Regions from separate parts of the Streptomyces sp. NPDC056987 genome, predicted to be linked through region 2. Evidence: riboswitches for the same ligand, from Rfam matches in the RefSeq annotation. Region 2 holds a riboswitch; each other region holds the start of a gene.
What was found. Region 2 has a riboswitch for thiamine pyrophosphate ahead of thiC (phosphomethylpyrimidine synthase ThiC). Riboswitches for the same ligand answer to the same signal wherever they lie in the genome.
Positions count from the first base shown of each region.

Region 1: linked by a shared signal. The riboswitch ahead of ACFTZC_RS23005 (thiamine ABC transporter substrate binding subunit) and the one ahead of thiC (phosphomethylpyrimidine synthase ThiC) in region 2 are both predicted to bind thiamine pyrophosphate.
Region 3: linked by a shared signal. The riboswitch ahead of thiO (glycine oxidase ThiO) and the one ahead of thiC (phosphomethylpyrimidine synthase ThiC) in region 2 are both predicted to bind thiamine pyrophosphate.

Region 1 covers NZ_JBHURV010000020.1:74,547-80,444, forward strand. Annotated here, with positions in the region: gene frr (ribosome recycling factor) at 1-309, shown strand, start outside; gene ACFTZC_RS22995 (phosphatidate cytidylyltransferase) at 309-1,376, shown strand; gene rlmN (23S rRNA (adenine(2503)-C(2))-methyltransferase RlmN) at 1,592-2,698, shown strand; TPP riboswitch at 2,738-2,863, shown strand; gene ACFTZC_RS23005 (thiamine ABC transporter substrate binding subunit) at 2,954-4,078, shown strand; gene ACFTZC_RS23010 (ABC transporter permease) at 4,249-5,862, shown strand; gene ACFTZC_RS23015 (ABC transporter ATP-binding protein) at 5,862-5,898, shown strand, end outside.
Region 2 covers NZ_JBHURV010000033.1:23,753-29,650, reverse strand. Annotated here, with positions in the region: gene ACFTZC_RS30910 (metallophosphoesterase) at 1-176, shown strand, start outside; gene ACFTZC_RS30905 (hypothetical protein) at 327-1,172, shown strand; gene thiC (phosphomethylpyrimidine synthase ThiC) at 1,293-3,233, opposite strand; TPP riboswitch at 3,226-3,370, opposite strand; gene ACFTZC_RS30895 (YibE/F family protein) at 3,463-4,875, shown strand; gene ACFTZC_RS30890 (SsgA family sporulation/cell division regulator) at 5,004-5,438, opposite strand; gene ACFTZC_RS30885 (IclR family transcriptional regulator) at 5,542-5,898, opposite strand, start outside.
Region 3 covers NZ_JBHURV010000007.1:4,225-10,122, forward strand. Annotated here, with positions in the region: gene metF (methylenetetrahydrofolate reductase [NAD(P)H]) at 1-353, opposite strand, end outside; gene thiE (thiamine phosphate synthase) at 515-1,165, opposite strand; gene ACFTZC_RS10405 (Rv2175c family DNA-binding protein) at 1,307-1,672, opposite strand; gene ACFTZC_RS10410 (NAD(P)/FAD-dependent oxidoreductase) at 1,773-2,936, opposite strand; gene ACFTZC_RS10415 (hypothetical protein) at 3,080-3,439, opposite strand; TPP riboswitch at 3,489-3,602, shown strand; gene thiO (glycine oxidase ThiO) at 3,600-4,871, shown strand; gene thiS (sulfur carrier protein ThiS) at 4,883-5,083, shown strand; gene ACFTZC_RS10430 (thiazole synthase) at 5,089-5,883, shown strand.

The DNA.
Region 1 (5,898 bases), on a different contig from region 2:
GACTCCGACCTCGGCGTCAACCCGAGCAACGACGGCAACATCATCCGGGTGGTGTTCCCCGAGCTGACCCAGGACCGCCGCAAGGAGTTCATCAAGGTCGCCAAGACCAAGGCGGAGGACTCGAGGATCTCGATCCGCGCCGTACGCCGCAAGGCCAAGGAGACGATCGACAAGCTGATCAAGGACGGCGAGGTCGGCGAGGACGAGGGACGCCGCGCCGAGAAGGAGCTCGACGACACCACCGCGAAGTACGTCGCACAGGTGGACGAGCTGCTCAAGCACAAGGAAGCCGAGCTGCTCGAGGTCTGATGAACGACTCTTCCCGGGGGGCCTCGCCGACAGCCGGTTACTGGGGACCGACCGACCAGGGGGCCGCCCCGGCGGGTCCCGCATACGATGAGCATCCCGCACAGCAGACTCGGCCCATGCCCATCGTGCCCGACGAACCCGCGAACGGCGGGGACCAGAATGACGACCGGGGGGCTGCTCGGCCGGGCGGCCCCCTGTTCCGTGACGAGACTCCGCAGGAGCCCATGGCCGTCCCCCCGCCGTCCCCGCCGAAGAAGCGGGCCGGTCGTGATCTGCGTGCGGCCATAGGGGTCGGTGTCGGGCTCGGCGCGGTGGTCGCCGCGTCGCTCTTCATCGTCAAGGCCGTGTTCGTCGGCGTCATCGCGATCGCCGTGGTCGTGGGGCTGTGGGAGCTCACCTCACGGCTCGACGAGAAGAAGGGCATCAAGGCACCACTCGTGCCGCTGGCGGTGGGTGGCGCCGCGATGGTCGTCGCCGGATACGCGCGCGGCGCGGAGGGCGCCTGGGTCGCGATGGCCCTCACCGCGCTCGCCGTGCTGATCTGGCGGATGACGGAGCCGCCCGAGGGTTACCTCAAGGACGTCACCGCAGGGGTCTTCGCCGCGTTCTACGTACCGTTCCTGGCGACCTTCGTCGCGATGATGCTCACGGCGGGAGACGGCTCGCAGCGCGTGCTGATGTTCCTCGTGCTGACCGTCGTCAGCGACACCGGCGCGTACGCCGTCGGCTGGCGCTTCGGTACGCACAAGCTCGCGCCGCGCATCAGCCCCGGCAAGACCTGGGAGGGGCTCGGCGGCGCCGTCACCTTCGCGATGGTGGCCGGCGCGCTCCTGATGGAGTTCCTGATCGACGGCGGTGCCTGGTGGCAGGGGCTGCTGATCGGTCTGGCCGTCGCGGCCAGCGCCACGCTCGGCGACCTCGGCGAGTCCATGATCAAGCGCGACCTGGGGATCAAGGACATGGGCACGCTGCTGCCGGGGCACGGCGGGATCATGGACCGGCTGGACTCGCTGCTGCCCACGGCGCCGGTGGTCTGGCTGCTTCTGGTGCTCTTCGTGGGGTCCTGACGGGCAGGGCCCCGGCAGAGCACAGGGGGCTTCCTGTCAAGGCACACGGGCGGCTGTGGCCGGTACGGCACCGGGCGCCCAGTACGGGGCGCCGGCGGTCGTGGAGCGCGCAGCAGAGGAGGGGGTACGTCGCCCACGGGGCGGCGGCCCCCTTTCCCATGTCACCGCATACGGGGAACGGGCCACGGGGCGCCGTCTGCGACACTGGACGGACCATGCCTGCACCCGGAGAACTCACTTTCGTCGCGCCGCGCGGAGCCAAGAAGCCCCCGCGGCATCTCGCCGACCTCACCCCCGCCGAGCGCCGCGAGGCCGTCGCCGCCATCGGAGAGAAGGCGTTCCGCGCCAAGCAACTGTCGCAGCACTACTTCGCGCGCTACGCGCACGACCCCGAGCAGTGGACCGACATCCCGGCCGCCGCGCGGCAGAAACTCGCGACGGAACTGCTGCCCGACCTGATGTCGGTGGTGCGGCACATCTCGTGCGACGACGACACGACCCGTAAGACGCTCTGGCGGCTGCACGACGGCACCCTCGTCGAGTCCGTGCTGATGCGCTATCCCGACCGGGTCACCATGTGCATCTCGTCGCAGGCAGGCTGCGGGATGAACTGCCCCTTCTGCGCGACCGGCCAGGCCGGTCTGGACCGGAACCTGTCCACCGCGGAGATCGTCCACCAGATCGTCGACGGGATGCGTGCCCTGCGCGACGGTGAGGTCGCCGGCGGCCCTGCGAGACTCTCCAACATCGTCTTCATGGGCATGGGCGAGCCGCTCGCCAACTACAAGCGCGTCGTCGGCGCGATCCGCCGACTCACCGATCCTGAGCCGGACGGTCTGGGTATCTCGCAGCGAGGGATCACCGTCTCGACGGTCGGGTTGGTGCCCGCGATGCTGCGCTTCGCCGACGAGGGCTTCAAGTGCCGGCTCGCGGTCTCCCTGCACGCTCCCGACGACGAACTGCGCGACACCCTGGTGCCGGTCAACACACGCTGGAAGGTGCGGGAGGTGCTGGACGCCGCGTGGGAGTACGCGGAGAAGTCCGGCCGCCGGATCTCCATCGAGTACGCCCTGATTCGCGACATCAACGACCAGGCGTGGCGGGGCGACCGGCTCGGCAGGCTCCTCAAGGGCAAGAGGGTGCACGTCAACCTGATCCCGCTCAACCCCACTCCCGGCTCGAAGTGGACGGCGTCGCGCCCGGAGGACGAGAAGAAGTTCGTCGAGGCGATCGCGGCACACGGCGTACCGGTGACCGTACGCGACACACGGGGCCAGGAGATCGACGGTGCGTGCGGACAGTTGGCCGCCACGGAGCGCTAGTGCGGCCTGGGGGTAACCTTGGCCCGAAACACATTGCATATTTTCCGACAGGGGAGCGCCACAGCGCTGAGAGTGCGGCACATGTCCGTGAGAACGGGCAGCGGCCGCAGACCCTCTGAACCTTGCCCAGGTCATTCTGGGTAGGAAGTTCGGACATCACTCAAGCTGTTGCGCCCTGCCCGGGGACCGGTCCGCGCCAGCGGCCCGCCCCGGGTGGGGCCGCGTCTTCTCCTGGACATCCCAGGAGGAAAACCAGTGGGTACCATCCGTATCCGTACCGGCGCCAGAAGCGCGGCGTCCGCCGCGATCGCCGCGGCGATCGGCGTCGCCACCCTTGCCGCGTGCGGCGGCTCCGACGGCTCCGCGTCGTCCGGCGACGGGGGGAGCGACGGTACGAAGTCCAAGACCGTCACCCTTGTCAGTCACGACTCGTTCAACGCCTCCCCCGCGGTGCTGAAAGAGTTCACCAAGGAGACCGGCTACACCGTCAAGGTCCTGAAGAGCGGTGACGCCGGCGAAGCACTCAACAAGGAGATCCTCACCAAGGGATCACCCCAGGGCGACGTGTTCTTCGGCGTCGACAACACCCTGCTCTCCCGCGCACTCGACAATGGCCTGTTCACTCCGTACGAGGCAAAGGGCCTGGACCGTGTCGACGCGAGCGCGCGGCTCGACAAGGAGAAGCACCGGGTGACACCGGTCGACACCGGCGACATCTGCGTCAACTATGACAAGAAGTACTTCGCGGACAAGAAGCTCGCGCCGCCGCAGTCCTTCGACGACCTGATCAAGCCCCAGTACAAGAACCTCCTCGTCACCGAGAACGCCGCGACGTCCTCGCCCGGTCTCGGCTTCCTCCTGGGCACCGTCGCGCGCTACGGGGAGGAGGGCTGGCAGGACTACTGGAAGAAGCTCAAGGCCAACGGAGTCCAGGTCGTCGACGGCTGGGAGCAGGCGTACAACGAGAGCTTCTCCGGCTCCGCGGGCGGCGAGAAGGCCAAGGGCGACCGGCCGCTGGTCGTCTCGTACGCCTCCAGCCCGCCCGTAGAGGTGCTGTACGCGAAGCCGCAGCCCCAGCAGGCCCCTACGGGGGTCGCCACCGGGACCTGCTTCCGGCAGACCGAGTTCGCCGGGCTGCTCGACGGCGCGAAGAACGAGGCCGGTGGCAAGGCGCTGCTGGACTTCCTGATCAGTGAGAAGTTCCAGGCGGACATGCCGCTGAACATGTTTGTCAATCCGGTGGCCAAGGGCGTCGCTCTCCCCGAGCTCTTCACGAAGTTCGGCGCGACGGTCGACCGGCCCGAGACCGTGGCGCCCGACCGGATCGCCGCCAACCGTGAGCAGTGGATCCAGTCGTGGTCGGCACTCGTAGTGAAGTAACCACCGAGGACGAGGGCTGGGCCGTGGAGGACGGCCGGACCCGGCGGGGCGTCCTGCGACGACGGGGCGGCGAACAGGGCGACGTACGGGGCGGTCTGTTGACCTCTTCGCGGTGCCGGGAGCGGCGGGCGCGGCGGCGCGGGCACGGAGGCGCCGTACGCCTCGCTCTCATGGCCGGGCCCGTCGCTTTCTTCGCCGTCTTCTTCGCCTACCCCGTGGCCGCGATCGTCGGGCGCGGCTTCACGACGGACGGTGCGTGGCAGTTCGGCCGCGTCGGCGACGTACTGAGCCGCCCCGACATCCTCGGCGTCCTCTGGTTCACCACATGGCAGGCGCTCGCCTCCACCGTGCTCACCCTGCTGATCGCCCTGCCGGGCGCCTATGTCTTCGCGCGCTTCGCCTTCCCGGGCAAGCAGCTTCTGCGCGCCGTGGTCACCGTGCCGTTCGTGCTGCCCACTGTCGTCGTCGGCACCGCCTTCCTGGCGCTGCTCGGACGCGGTGGACTCCTCGACGAACTGTGGGGCGTACGGCTCGACACCACTGTCTGGGCGATCCTGCTCGCTCATGTCTTCTTCAACTACGCGGTGGTCGTACGCACCGTGGGCGGCCTGTGGTCGCAGCTCGACCCGCGCCAGGAGGAGGCCGCGCGCGTACTGGGCGCCGGGCGTCTCGCGGCGTGGTGGCGCGTGACGCTGCCCGCGCTCGCTCCGGCCGTCGCGGCCGCCGCGCTGATGGTCTTCCTCTTCACCTTCACCTCTTTTGGCGTCGTGCAGATTCTCGGTGGCCCCGGCTTCGCCACCCTTGAGGTCGAGATCTACCGGCAGACCGCGCAACTCCTCGATCTGCCCACCGCCGCCGTGCTGACGCTGGTGCAGTTCGCGGCGGTCGGCGTGATCCTCGCCGTTCACGCCGGAACCGTACGGAGGCGGGAGACCGCCCTCAGGCTCGTCGACCCCGAGCAGACCGCGCGTCGACCGCGCGGCGCCGGGCAGTGGGTGCTGCTGGGCGGCGTACTCGCGACGGTCGCACTGCTGATCCTGCTGCCGCTGGCGGTGCTCGTAGAGCGCTCCCTCGACGGCCCTGGCGGCTACGGCTTCGCCTACTACCGGGCGCTCGCCTCGGTGGACGCGAGCGGCGGCACCTTCCTCGTGCCGCCGCTGGAGGCCATCTGGAACTCGCTGCGGTACGCGCTGGTCGCCACGGCCATCGCGGTGGTGGTCGGCGGCCTGGCCGCAGCCGCGCTGACCCGCCGCGCCGGACGCCTCGTACGGGGCTTCGACGCGCTGCTGATGCTGCCGCTCGGCGTCTCCGCCGTGACCGTCGGCTTCGGCTTCCTGATCACGCTCGACAAGCCGCCGCTGGATCTGCGGGCCTCATGGATCCTGGTGCCGCTCGCCCAGGCGCTGGTGGGCGTTCCCTTCGTCGTACGGACCATGCTGCCGGTGCTCCGTGCGGTGGACGGGCGGCTGCGCGAGGCGGCAGCCGTCCTCGGAGCGTCCCCGCTGCGGGCCTGGCGGGAGGTCGATCTGCCGCTGGTACGGCGGGCCACGCTCGTGGCGGCAGGGTTCGCCTTCGCCGTCTCGCTCGGTGAGTTCGGCGCGACGGTCTTTATCGCGCGCCCCGACCGGCCGACGCTCCCGGTGGCCGTGGCACGGCTGCTGGGCCGACCCGGCGAGCTCAACTACGGGCAGGCGATGGCGCTGTCCACGGTTCTGATGGTGGTGTGCGCCGTGTCGCTGCTGGCGCTGGAACGTATCCGTACCGACCGCGCGGGAGAGTTCTGATGTCCTTGCTGACCCTGTCGGACGTCACGGTACGGT
Region 2 (5,898 bases):
CGATTCCCTATCTGCTCGGCGAAGTCGGCACAGAAGACGCGTCGGACGACGAAGGCGACACCGGACCGGTCGTGGAAGGGCCACACGTATATGCCGACGGGCTGGCGATCGCCATGGACGGCGGAGTGACGATGGCAGGAAAACTGCTGGTCGTACGGCTTCCGTTGGCCAACTGAATCAATGTAGGACAGGTGTTTTCCGGAAACCCCCTGTTACGGCACGCCAAAACCGCTCTACCATCGGCTTATCCGTAGCAGGCTCTCCTCCGTTTCCGCCGACTGCGGCTCGTTCCACACGGGCGCAACGGCCCTACGGAGTATCGGGGGATGCACATGAAAAGCGCTCCGCACCTGCTGAGCGAGGATCGCGCGGATTTCGAGCGCATCCTCAGCGATGTGCTGCGTAATGCACACGAACGTCCGGACCTCGCCGCCGTCGGGGAGCGGCTCAACGCGGAGCAGTTGCGCACCATGGCGCTGAACGCGACGGGCCGGATCGCCTCCTCCGCGACGGCGGAGTACGAGCACTACGCCAAGATCCGCGAGGAGTCCCGCTCACCGGGCACCACCACGTCCATCCGCGACTCGGTGCTGGCACCCGCGGAGGACGCCACGACGGACTCCGGCGCCGGGCTCACGGCCGTCATCACGGTCCTGGTCCCCATCCTCGGCGGCACCGCGGCGGCGATCTTCCTGCTCGTCGGCTATCTCCTGAAGGCCCTCGACCCGGCGCCCGCGTTCGCGGACAGCATGCTCGCCGTGGGCTGGTTCTTCGCGGCCGTGACCGCGCTCGGCATCCTGGCCGCCGCGATAGGGCTGCTGGTCACCGCGTTGCGCAACAGCTCGACCCAGCTTCCCGCAGACGAGACGGCCGGCGGAGAGCTGCCCGACGAGGTCGCCCGCGCACGCGAGGCGTGGCGCCATGCCCTGCTGGAACGCGGCATCCTGCCCTTCCTGCGGGCCGCCCTGGACGACCCGAGCGCGGACCCGGCGGCGCCGGCCCCGCCTCGTTCGTCCGGTCAGCTCCCCAAGATCGGCTACAGCAGGCCGGACTTCAGCAGCCCCGACGAGGGCTCCTCCGCCGGACAGCGGCCGAACTTCAGCAGCCCGGACTTCAGTGGTCCGGACTTCACCAGCCCCGACTTCGGCGGCCCGGAGCACCGGCCGGAATGACCCCGGCAGGTGGTCCGGGCCGCTCGGTCGCGTCATGACCGACGCCGGACCCGGGGCGGGGCGCGGGGCCCGGCCCTGGGACAGAGATCCGGCCCTCCGAGCGGCCCGGCGCGGGAGCGGTCAGTCGACCAGCGGCAGATAGACCCGGTTGCCGGCCGCGGCGAACTCCTTGGACTTCTCCGCCATGCCCGCCTCGATCTCGTCGGCCGACGCACGGCCCGCAGGGTCCGTGCCGTCCGCACGGTCCGTGCCATCCGTGCCGCCCGTGTCGTGCGCGCCGCTCGCCGGCTCGCCGCCGTGCTTGCGCCGGATGTCCTGCGAGATCTTCATCGAGCAGAACTTGGGCCCGCACATCGAGCAGAAATGAGCCGTCTTCGCCGGCTCCGCCGGCAGCGTCTCGTCATGGAACTCCCGTGCCGTGTCCGGATCGAGCGCCAGGTTGAACTGGTCCTCCCATCGGAACTCGAACCGGGCGTCCGACAGCGCGTCGTCCCACTCCTGCGCCCCCGGGTGGCCCTTCGCGAGATCCGCCGCATGGGCCGCGATCTTGTACGTGATGACGCCCGTCTTCACGTCGTCGCGGTCCGGCAGGCCGAGGTGTTCCTTGGGGGTGACGTAGCAGAGCATCGCCGTCCCCCACCACGCGATCATCGCCGCGCCGATCCCGGAGGTGATGTGGTCGTACGCCGGAGCCACATCGGTGGTCAGCGGGCCGAGCGTGTAGAACGGCGCCTCCTCGCAGATCTCCTGCTGGAGGTCGATGTTCTCCTTGATCTTGTGCATCGGGACATGCCCGGGGCCCTCGATCATCGTCTGTACGTGGTGGCTCTTGGCGATCGAGTTCAGCTCGCCCAGCGTGCGCAACTCGGCGAACTGCGCCTCGTCGTTGGCGTCCGCGATGGAGCCCGGCCGCAGCCCGTCGCCGAGGGAGTACGTCACGTCGTACGCGGCGAGGATCTCGCACAGCTCGTCGAAGTTCTCGTACAGGAACGACTCCTTGTGGTGCGCGAGACACCACGCGGCCATGATGGAACCGCCGCGCGAGACGATGCCGGTCTTGCGGCGGGCCGTGAGCGGCACGTACCGCAGCAGGACACCGGCATGGACCGTCATGTAGTCGACGCCCTGCTCGGCCTGTTCGATCACGGTGTCCTTGTAGATCTCCCAGGTCAGCTCCTCGGCCTTGCCGTCGACCTTTTCGAGCGCCTGGTAGAGCGGCACGGTGCCGATGGGCACGGGGGAGTTGCGCAGCACCCACTCGCGGGTGGTGTGGATGTTGCGCCCGGTGGAGAGGTCCATGACCGTGTCGGCGCCCCAGCGGGTCGCCCATGTCATCTTGTCCACCTCCTCCTCGATGGAGGAGGTGACCGCGGAGTTGCCGATGTTGGCGTTGACCTTCACCAGGAACCGCTTGCCGATGATCATCGGCTCGATCTCCGGGTGGTTGACGTTGGCCGGCAGTACGGCGCGGCCCGCGGCGATCTCCTCGCGGACGGTCTCCGGGGAGACGTTCTCGCGGATCGCGACGTACTCCATCTCCGGCGTGATCTCCCCGCGGCGGGCGTACGCGAGTTGGGTGACGGCGCGGCCCTCGCGGCCCCGGCGGGGCTGGCGCGGCCGACCGGGGAAGACCGCGTCAAGTCCCCGCAGATCGGCCGCCGCTCCGCTCCGTAGCAGCCCTCCGCGCGGGGAAGTGTGCTTGAGCCCGTCGTCCTCGGGTCGCGGTGGCCGGCCCGCGTACTCCTCGGTGTCGCCGCGGCCGATGATCCAGTTCTCCCGCAGCGGCGCGAGTCCGCGGCGCACGTCGGTGACGACCTCGGGGTCGGTGTACGGCCCCGAGGTGTCGTACAGCGTGACGTCCTCGCCGTTGGTGAGGTGGACCTGGCGGACCGGCACCCGGAGATCGGGGCGGGAACCCTCGATGTATCCCTTGTGCCAGCCGATGGGCCGTCCGCCCTCGGTCCCGCCCCGGAGGGCCGGATCCGCGCCGGTGTCCGTGCTGGTGTCCGTGCTGGTGTCCTCCGAGCCGGAGGCAGGCGTGTGTGCGTCCTGAACGGTCATGAGACCTACTCCCTACGCCGGCATTACCCGGTAACAGGTTCAGCGGTCGGCGCAGCGCAGGTGTCCGGGGACTCGTCCCCGGGACTACACGTCAGCGCCCTCTCAGCCCGGTGCTCCGAGCTCCCGCGTGTGCAAAGGTGCCTCCACGCTAGCGTCAGATCGGGCGCGCTGAACAGAGGGCCCCGCGCTTCCTCCGCCTTCTTGCGATGATCGGTCGGTGACACCACCCATGCAGACCCACGAATCGGACGGCCACGCACACGGCCACTCGCACAGTCATGGCCCCGCCGCGCCGGTCTCCCGGCACCTCCGCAAGGTGATCGCGGCGGTGCTGATTCCGTTCGCGGCCGCCGTGGTGGTCGGGCTCGCCGTGCTCTGGCCGGGCGGTGCGCCCGCGCACGAGCGGACGGGTGTGGGCTTCGACCGGCAGACCTTCGACGGCCAGGTGGTCCAGGTCGAGCGGGTCGCCTGCAAGGACGTGAACGCCTCCCAGGTCCCTTCGACCGGTGACACCTCGACGCCGCAGGGCCGCGAGGCGGTGCGGGAGGAGACCGGCGAGTGCAAGAAGGCGACGGTCGAGCTGAAGAGCGGCAAGGAGAAGGGCCACACCTTCATCGAGATCGTCCAGCCGGACGCGCCACGGCAGTTTCACGTGAAACAGGGCGTTGTGGTCGCCTACGCACCGGACGCGCCCCGTGATCTCCAGTACTCGGTGTCCGATGTGGACCGCCAGTTCCCGCTGACGCTGCTGGCGGGGATCTTCGCGATCGCGGTGATCGTGGTGGGGCGGATGCGGGGGGTCATGGCGCTGGTGGCGCTCGTGGTCTCGTTCGCGATCCTGACCCTGTTCATCCTGCCGGCGATCCTCCAGGGCTCGAATCCGCTGGTGGTGGCGGTGGTGGGGGCGAGCGCGATCATGCTGGTCGCGCTGTATCTGTGTCACGGGTTGACGGCCCGCACCTCGGTGGCGGTGCTCGGCACCCTGATCTCGCTGCTGCTGATCGGACTGCTGGGGTCGCTCTTCATCGGCTGGGCGAGCCTGACCGGCAACACCGACGACAGCACGGGGCTGATCCACGGTCTCTACCCAGAGATCGACATGAGCGGTCTCCTGCTCGCCGGCGTGATCATCGGTTCGCTCGGCGTGCTGGACGATGTGACGGTGACGCAGACCTCGGCAGTGTGGGAGCTGCGCCAGGCGGATCCGACGATGGGGCCGCGGGCGCTGTACCGGGCGGGCATCCGGATCGGCCGGGACCACATCGCGTCCGTGGTCAACACACTGGTGCTGGCCTACGCGGGCGCCGCGCTGCCGCTCCTGCTGCTCTTCTCCATCGCGCAGTCGAGCGTGGGGACGGTCGCCAACAGTGAGCTGGTGGCGGAGGAGATCGTACGGACGCTGGTGGGGTCGATCGGTCTGGTCGCGTCGGTGCCGGTGACCACGGCGCTGGCGGCGCTGGTGGTCTCCGCCGACCGGTCCGTCCCGGAGAACCCCCCGGCTCCGTCCACGCAGCCCGCCTCTCCGGGACCGGGCGCGGGACCTGGGGCGGGGCCTGGTCCCGGACCTCTGGAGCCGGGGATGCTGGTGCCTGCCCCGCCCACGCGCGCCCCGGGCAGCAGGGGCCGCCGCCGCAAGAAGTAGGGCGGGCGAGCCTCTCCGGAGCGGCTCCGGAGAGGTCCTGAGCGGCCCGCGGGGCCGCCCGTACCCTTGCGGGGTCCCGTGGACACCCCGGACACCGGAATCACCCGGACGGCCCCCTCAACAAGCCCTCAGCCGGCGTTCTCCTCGGCGAGGATGCGGCCCAGCTCCTCCTCAAGACTGTCCTCGAAGTCGCTGAGCGTGCGCTCCTGGCCGAGCGGAACCAACCGGTCCGTACGGTCCAGGAAGGCCACCAGCGGCGCGGCACTGACCCGGAAGAGCGCGTGGTCGTCGCCGACCTGGAGCCGCATATGGACGTCGGACAGGTCCTCGGGCGTCGTCGGCGAGATGTGCACATCCCCGTCCCCGCTGGGCGTGTTGATGCCGTCGAGCAGCAGCTCGCGGCCGAAAGTCCAGGTCACAGGCGCGTCGCCGGGCAGATGGAACGTCATGCGCACCGCGTACGGATCAGCCACCTTGTAGTGGAGTTCCACCGGGATACGGAACGACAGCTCCTCGGAGACGAGGAAGCTCATCAGGACCTCGGCCTGGACCGACTCGCGCATCGTTGTACTCCGGAGTAGATGGAACAGTGGCTGGGAATGATCCCCGTTGACCCTCTTGACGCCATAGTCCTGTAAGCGCTAGCAGATCACAAGGAGTAATTTTTCAGATACTGATAGAGAGGATTTGCGAGGTCAGCAGGGATCCGATCTCTCTGCGTAACCGCTCGGCCGCCGGAAGCAGTCGTTCCTGTTGACGGAGCGGTATAGAAATGGCCAGCGCGGCCGCGGCGGATCCGACAGTGATCGGCACGGCGGCGCATACCGTCCCGAGCCGGTACTCCTGGCGGGCCACGACCGGTTCCATCCGCCCCAGCGAGTCGAGACGCTCCAGCAGGGTGCTCCGGTCCCGTACCGAGTACGGGGTGAGCGGGCGGACGGGATAGCGGTCCAGGTGGTCCCGGCGGGACGCCTCGTCGAGCTGGCTCAGCAGACACTGGCCGATCGCGTGGGCATGGGCGGT
Region 3 (5,898 bases), on a different contig from region 2:
GCGAGGATGTTGCGTATCCCGGCGTCGGCGTACTGCCCGATCATGTTGCGCAGCTCGGCGACGGACTGGCCGACGGCCGTGAGGTGCGCGACGGGGGTGAGGGTGGTGTCGGCGGCGATCCGTTCCGTGGCCCTGACCGTGCCGTCCCGGGTGGAGCCGCCGGCCCCGTAGGTCACGGAGACGAAGCTCGGGGCGACCGCCTCGACCCTGCGCAGCGCGTTCCAGAGGTTGCGCTCACCCTTCTCGGTCTTGGGCGCCCAGAACTCGAAGGAGTACGAGGTTTTGCCGGTCGCGAGCAGATCACGCACCGTGCGCGCGTGATCCGATCTGGTCGAAGCTGTACCGAGGGCCATATGTGCAGGTTATCCAGGGCGTGGCGGCGACCCAACCGGGCGGGAGGCTTTCAGCGGTATTGCCCGGCAAGTGTCCATCCCTCGGACATACGCCGGACACCTGTGACACGGCCCCGCCACTGGTCAGGTGGCGCGCGGCCGGAACACCCTTCCGCCGCCGGTCAGGCGGCGCGCGCCCGTATCCGTCCGGCCAGGGCCGCCGTCGCCGCCGCCGGGTCGTCGGCCTCCGTGATCGCCCGTACGACGACGACGCGGCGGGCCCCGGCGTCCAGCACCTGGTCCAGGTTGCCCGCGTCGATCCCGCCGATCGCGAACCACGGGCGGTCCGTGCCGCTCGCCGCCGCGTACCGCACCAGGTCGAGGCCCGGGGCGTGCCGGCCCGGCTTGGTGGGGGTGGGCCAGCAGGGGCCCGTACAGAAGTAGTCCACGCCGGGCTCGGCGAGCGCCGCGTCCACCTCGGTGCGCGCGTGGGTGGAGCGGCCGATCAGCGGGGTGGGGCCGAGGATCGCCCGCGCCGCCGGGACGGGCAGGTCGCCCTGGCCGAGGTGGAGCACGTCGGAGCCGATGGCGTGCGCGACGTCGGCGCGGTCGTTCACGGCGAGCAGCCTGCCGTGGCGGCGGCAGGCGTCCGCGAAGACCCGGAGGTGGTCCAGTTCCTCGGCCGCCTCCATGTCCTTGTCGCGGAGCTGGACGATGTCCACGCCGGAGGCCAGCACGGCGTCGAGGAACTCGGGGAGGTCCCCCTGCCGTTTGCGGGCGTCCACGCACAGGTAGAGCCGGGCGTCGGACAGTGCCTCGTGGGGCGTGGGCATGGGAAGGTCCCCCCGTTGGATCCGCGTCCGCAAACCGCATCCGGAACCGCGTCCGGAACCGCTCGCGGAGCTGTGTGTGGAGCTACGTGACTTCCTGGACGGGCGGCGGCGGGCGCCGCCCGTCCCCGGATGATGAGGCCGTCAGACGGCGAGCGCCTGAGCCCGGCGCTTCACCTCCGTACCGCGATTCTCGCTGAGCGCCTGCGCGGGGGTGCCGGGCAGGCTGGGGTCGGGGGTGAAGAGCCACTCAAGCATCTCTTCGTCGGTGAAGTGGTCGTCCCTCAGGAGCGTCAGGGTGCCGGCGAGCCCCTTGACGACCTTGGTGCCGTCGATGAAGGCGGCGGGAACCTGGAGCGTCCTGTTCTCGCCCCGGCGCACGGCGATGAGCTGGCCTTCCTTCACCAACTGCCGCACGCGCGTCACCTCGACACCGAGCATTTCGGCGATATCGGGCAGGTGAAGCCAGGCGGGGACGAGAGCATCGATCTTTGCGTCAATCTCGGTCACAGGACAAGCGTGCCATCCCGGACTGACACCGGGCACCCCGAGCCACCCCGGACGGGGTGGAAACCAGGGCACAACGGACCCGGACCGCCCGCCGGACGGCTCAGCGGACCGCCTTGCGCAGCGGTACCGCCGGGTCGGCCGTCAGCTCCCGGTCGAGGCGCGCGCCCGCCTCGATCAGCTTGCGGCCCTGGGCCAGGTCGCGGGGGCGCCCCACGGCCAGCAGGGCCACCAGGACGCCGTCGCGCAGCCAGACCGCCGACCAGGACGCCCCCGCGGGGTCGCCGCGCCGTACCAGGGTGTCGGCCGCCCCGTGGTGGCCCGCGTACTGGACGAACCGGCCGAACTGCTCCGACCAGAAGTACGGCACCGGATCGTAGACCGGGTCGGTCTCCCCGACGGCCTGCGCGGCGACCGTGAGCGGCCCCTGGAGCGCGTTGTCCCAGTGGTGGACGAGGAGCCGTTCGCCGTAGCGCGCGGACGGGAAGGAGGCGCAGTCACCGACCGCGTACACGTCCGGCAGCGAGGTGCGCAGCCGTTCGTCCGCGGTGATCGAGCCGTCCGCGCCGAGCGCGATGCCGGAGCCCGCGAGCCAGGCCGTCGCGGGCCGTGCGCCGATGCCGACGACCACCGCGTCCGCGGCGAGCCGGCGGCCGTCCGCGAGGATCACCGTGCCCGGCTCGACGGCGGCCACACCGGTGCCCGTCAGCAGTTCGGCGCCGCTCTCCGCGTACCAGTCGGTCATGGGGGCGGCGACCTCGGCGGGCAGGGCGCCCGCGAGGGGCCGGTCGGCCGCCTCCACGACGGTCACCACGCACCCGGCCTCACGGGCGGCGGTGGTGAACTCCGCGCCGATCCAGCCGGCGCCCACGACGACGACCTGCCGCCGCCGCTCCAGTACGGGGCGCAGCCGCACGGCGTCGTCGAGCGTGCGCAGCGGGTGGACCCCGGGCACGCCCTCCGTGCCGGGCAGTACGGCGGGTTCGGCGCCGGTGGCGATGACCAGCACGTCGTACGGGACGGGCCCGGCGGTGGTGTCCAGCTCCCGGTCGGACGGGCGCAGCCCGGTGGCTTCCAGGCCGAGCCTGAGGTCGACGGAGAGGGCCCCGAAGTCGATGTCGAAGGCGGACCCTTCGGCCGTGCCGAGCAGGATCGCCTTGGAGAGCGGGGGCCGGTCGTAGGGCGGGTGGGGTTCCGCGCCGATCAGGGTGATCCGGCCGCCGTATCCCTTCTCGCGCAGGGCGACGGCGGTCCGCACCCCCGCCATGCCCGCGCCGACGACGACCACCCCGGGCTCGTCCGGCCGCCCGTCGCGCGGGTCCCACCCCTCGTGCCCGTCACGTCCGTGTGCCTGCCGCTGTTCGCTCACCCGGTCACCTTAGAGGTCGCGGACAGGTAGGGCGGCGGTGATCAGACAACCACCGGAGCGCCGGCGGGCAGCTCCTCCACGACGCTCGTCCCGCTGCCTTCCCGGGACTCCCACTCCCAGCTCTCCTCCAGCCGGACCCGGCCGTCGGGGAGGTCGACGACGGTGGAGACGCAGTGCCCCGAGGACGTCTCGCCGCCCTGCCTCAACTGGACGTAGCGGAAGTCGAGACGGTCGCCGGTACGCGTTCCCACGAGGTGGCCGCGGACCACGTCGCCGCCTTCGTAGGAGGCCCAGATACGGCCGTCCTCCTCGTGGTAGACGAAGCGGGTACGGGTCCCGACCTGGCCCGGGGCCTGGTCGGCGACGGGTGAGAGGACGAGTCCGTCCAACGAGCGGGCCATGGTGACGCTCCCTTACGACCTGGTGGACGGCGCGTTAGTCTGGCGGTCGACACTACCTCGCGGGAGTCCGGACGCACCGGGCTGAGAGGGAGGCTGGAGCGGCCTCCGACCGTACGAACCTGATCCGGGTCATGCCGGCGAAGGGAGGGGCTGGACGCCCATGCACGCACCCACACGGTCATCGTCCCGCACACCGACATCCCGCACACCGCCATCCCCCACGGGGTACGACGTCCTGGTCGTCGGCGGCGGGATCATCGGTCTGGTCACGGCCTGGCGCGCGGCCCTCCGCGGGCTGCGTACCGCCGTCGCCGACCCGGACCCGGGCGGCGGCGCGGCGGGGGTCGCGGCGGGCATGCTCGCCGCCGTCACCGAGCTGCACCACGGCGAGCAGACCCTGCTCGGGCTCAATCTCGCCTCCGCCGGGCGGTATCCGGCGTTCGTCGCGGAGCTGGAGGAGGCGAGCGGCCGGGACACCGGGTACCGGGCGTGCGGCACGCTCGCGGTGGCCCTGGACTCCGACGACCGAGCGCAGCTCCGCGAACTGCACGCGCTGCAGCGGCGCTCGGGGCTGGCCTCCGAGTGGCTGACGGGGCGCGAGTGCCGGCGTCTGGAGCCGATGCTGGCGCCGGGGGTTCGCGGGGGCCTGCGGGTCGACGGCGACCACCAGATCGACCCGCGCCGGCTCGCGGCGGCGCTCCTCACGGCGTGCGAGCGGGCCGGGGTGGTCTTCCACCGCGCCTGGGCCCGGGAGCTCACCGTCGTACGGGACCGGGCCGCGGGCGCCGTCCTCGCCGACGGCGGCGCGCTCGCCGCGGACCGGGTGGTGCTGGCGGGCGGCAGCCTCAGCGGCAGGCTGGCGGGCGTGCCCCCGGAGGCGGTGCCGCCCGTACGGCCCGTCAAGGGGCAGGTCCTGCGCCTGACGATGCCGCGCCGCCACGGGCCCTTCCTGTCTCGGACGGTACGGGCCGTGGTGCGGGGCGGCCAAGTCTATCTGGTGCCGCGCGAGAACGGCGAGCTGGTCGTCGGCGCGACCAGTGAGGAACTGGGCTGGGACACGACGGTCACGGCGGGCGGGGTGTACGAGCTGCTGCGCGACGCGCACGAGCTGGTGCCCGGCATCACCGAGCTGCCGCTCACCGAGACCCGCGCCGGGCTGCGCCCCGGCTCGCCGGACAACGCGCCGCTGCTCGGGCCGACCGTGCTGCCGGGTCTGTCGCTGGCCACCGGCCACTACCGCAACGGGGTCCTGCTGACGCCGGTCACCGGCGATGTCCTGGCCACGGTCCTGACGACGGGTGAACTCCCGCCCGAGGCGGCGCCCTTCACCCCGCTGCGCTTCTCCGCCGGCGCGTCCGGCACGTCCACCACTCCCGCCACCGCGGCCGCGTCCGGCGCGTCCGCGGCCGCCCCTGTGGAGCAGTCCGCATGAACACCACCGTGATGCATGTCTCCGTCAACGGCGAGCGACGCGAGTTCGCCGCCGCGACCACCCTCGACACCGTCGTCGCGACCCTCACCCCGGCGCGCTCCGGGGTGGCCGCCGCCGTCAACGAGACGGTGGTCCCCCGTACCCGCTGGTCCGGCACCGCGCTCAGCGACGGCGACCGGGTCGAAGTACTCACCGCCGTCCAGGGAGGCTGACGGACATGGCCGACGATCTGCTCACCATCGGCTCCACCACGTTCGCCTCCCGGCTGATCATGGGGACGGGCGGGGCGCCCAGCCTCGATGTCCTCGAACGCTCGCTGATCGCCTCCGGCACCGAACTCACCACGGTCGCGATGCGCCGACTCGACCCCACCGTGCAGGGGTCCGTGCTCTCCGTGCTGGACCGGCTCGGCATCCGCCCGCTGCCCAACACGGCGGGCTGCTTCACCGCCGGCGAGGCCGTCCTCACCGCGCGCCTGGCCCGGGAGGCGCTCGGCACCGAGTGGATCAAGCTGGAGGTCGTCGCGGACGAGCGCACCCTGCTGCCCGACCCGGTGGAGCTGCTGGACGCCGCGGAGACCCTCGTGGACGACGGGTTCACCGTCCTGCCGTACACCAACGACGACCCGGTCCTGGCGGCGAAGCTGGAGGACGTGGGGTGCGCGGCGATCATGCCGCTCGGCTCGCCCATCGGCTCCGGGCTCGGCATCCGCAACCCGCACAACTTCCAGCTCATCGTGGAGCGCGCCGGCGTCCCGGTGATCCTGGACGCGGGCGCGGGCACCGCGTCGGACGCCGCGCTCGCGATGGAGCTGGGGTGCGCCGCGGTGATGCTGGCGTCCGCGGTCACCCGCGCCCAGGAGCCGGTGCTGATGGCCGAGGCGATGCGGCACGCGGTGGCGGCGGGCCGGCTGGCGCGGCGGGCGGGCCGGATCCCGCGCCGCCACTTCGCGGAGGCGTCCTCCCCGGTGGACGGGGTGGCGGCGCTCGACCCGGAGCGGCCCTGCTTCTGAACCGCCCGGCGCGCC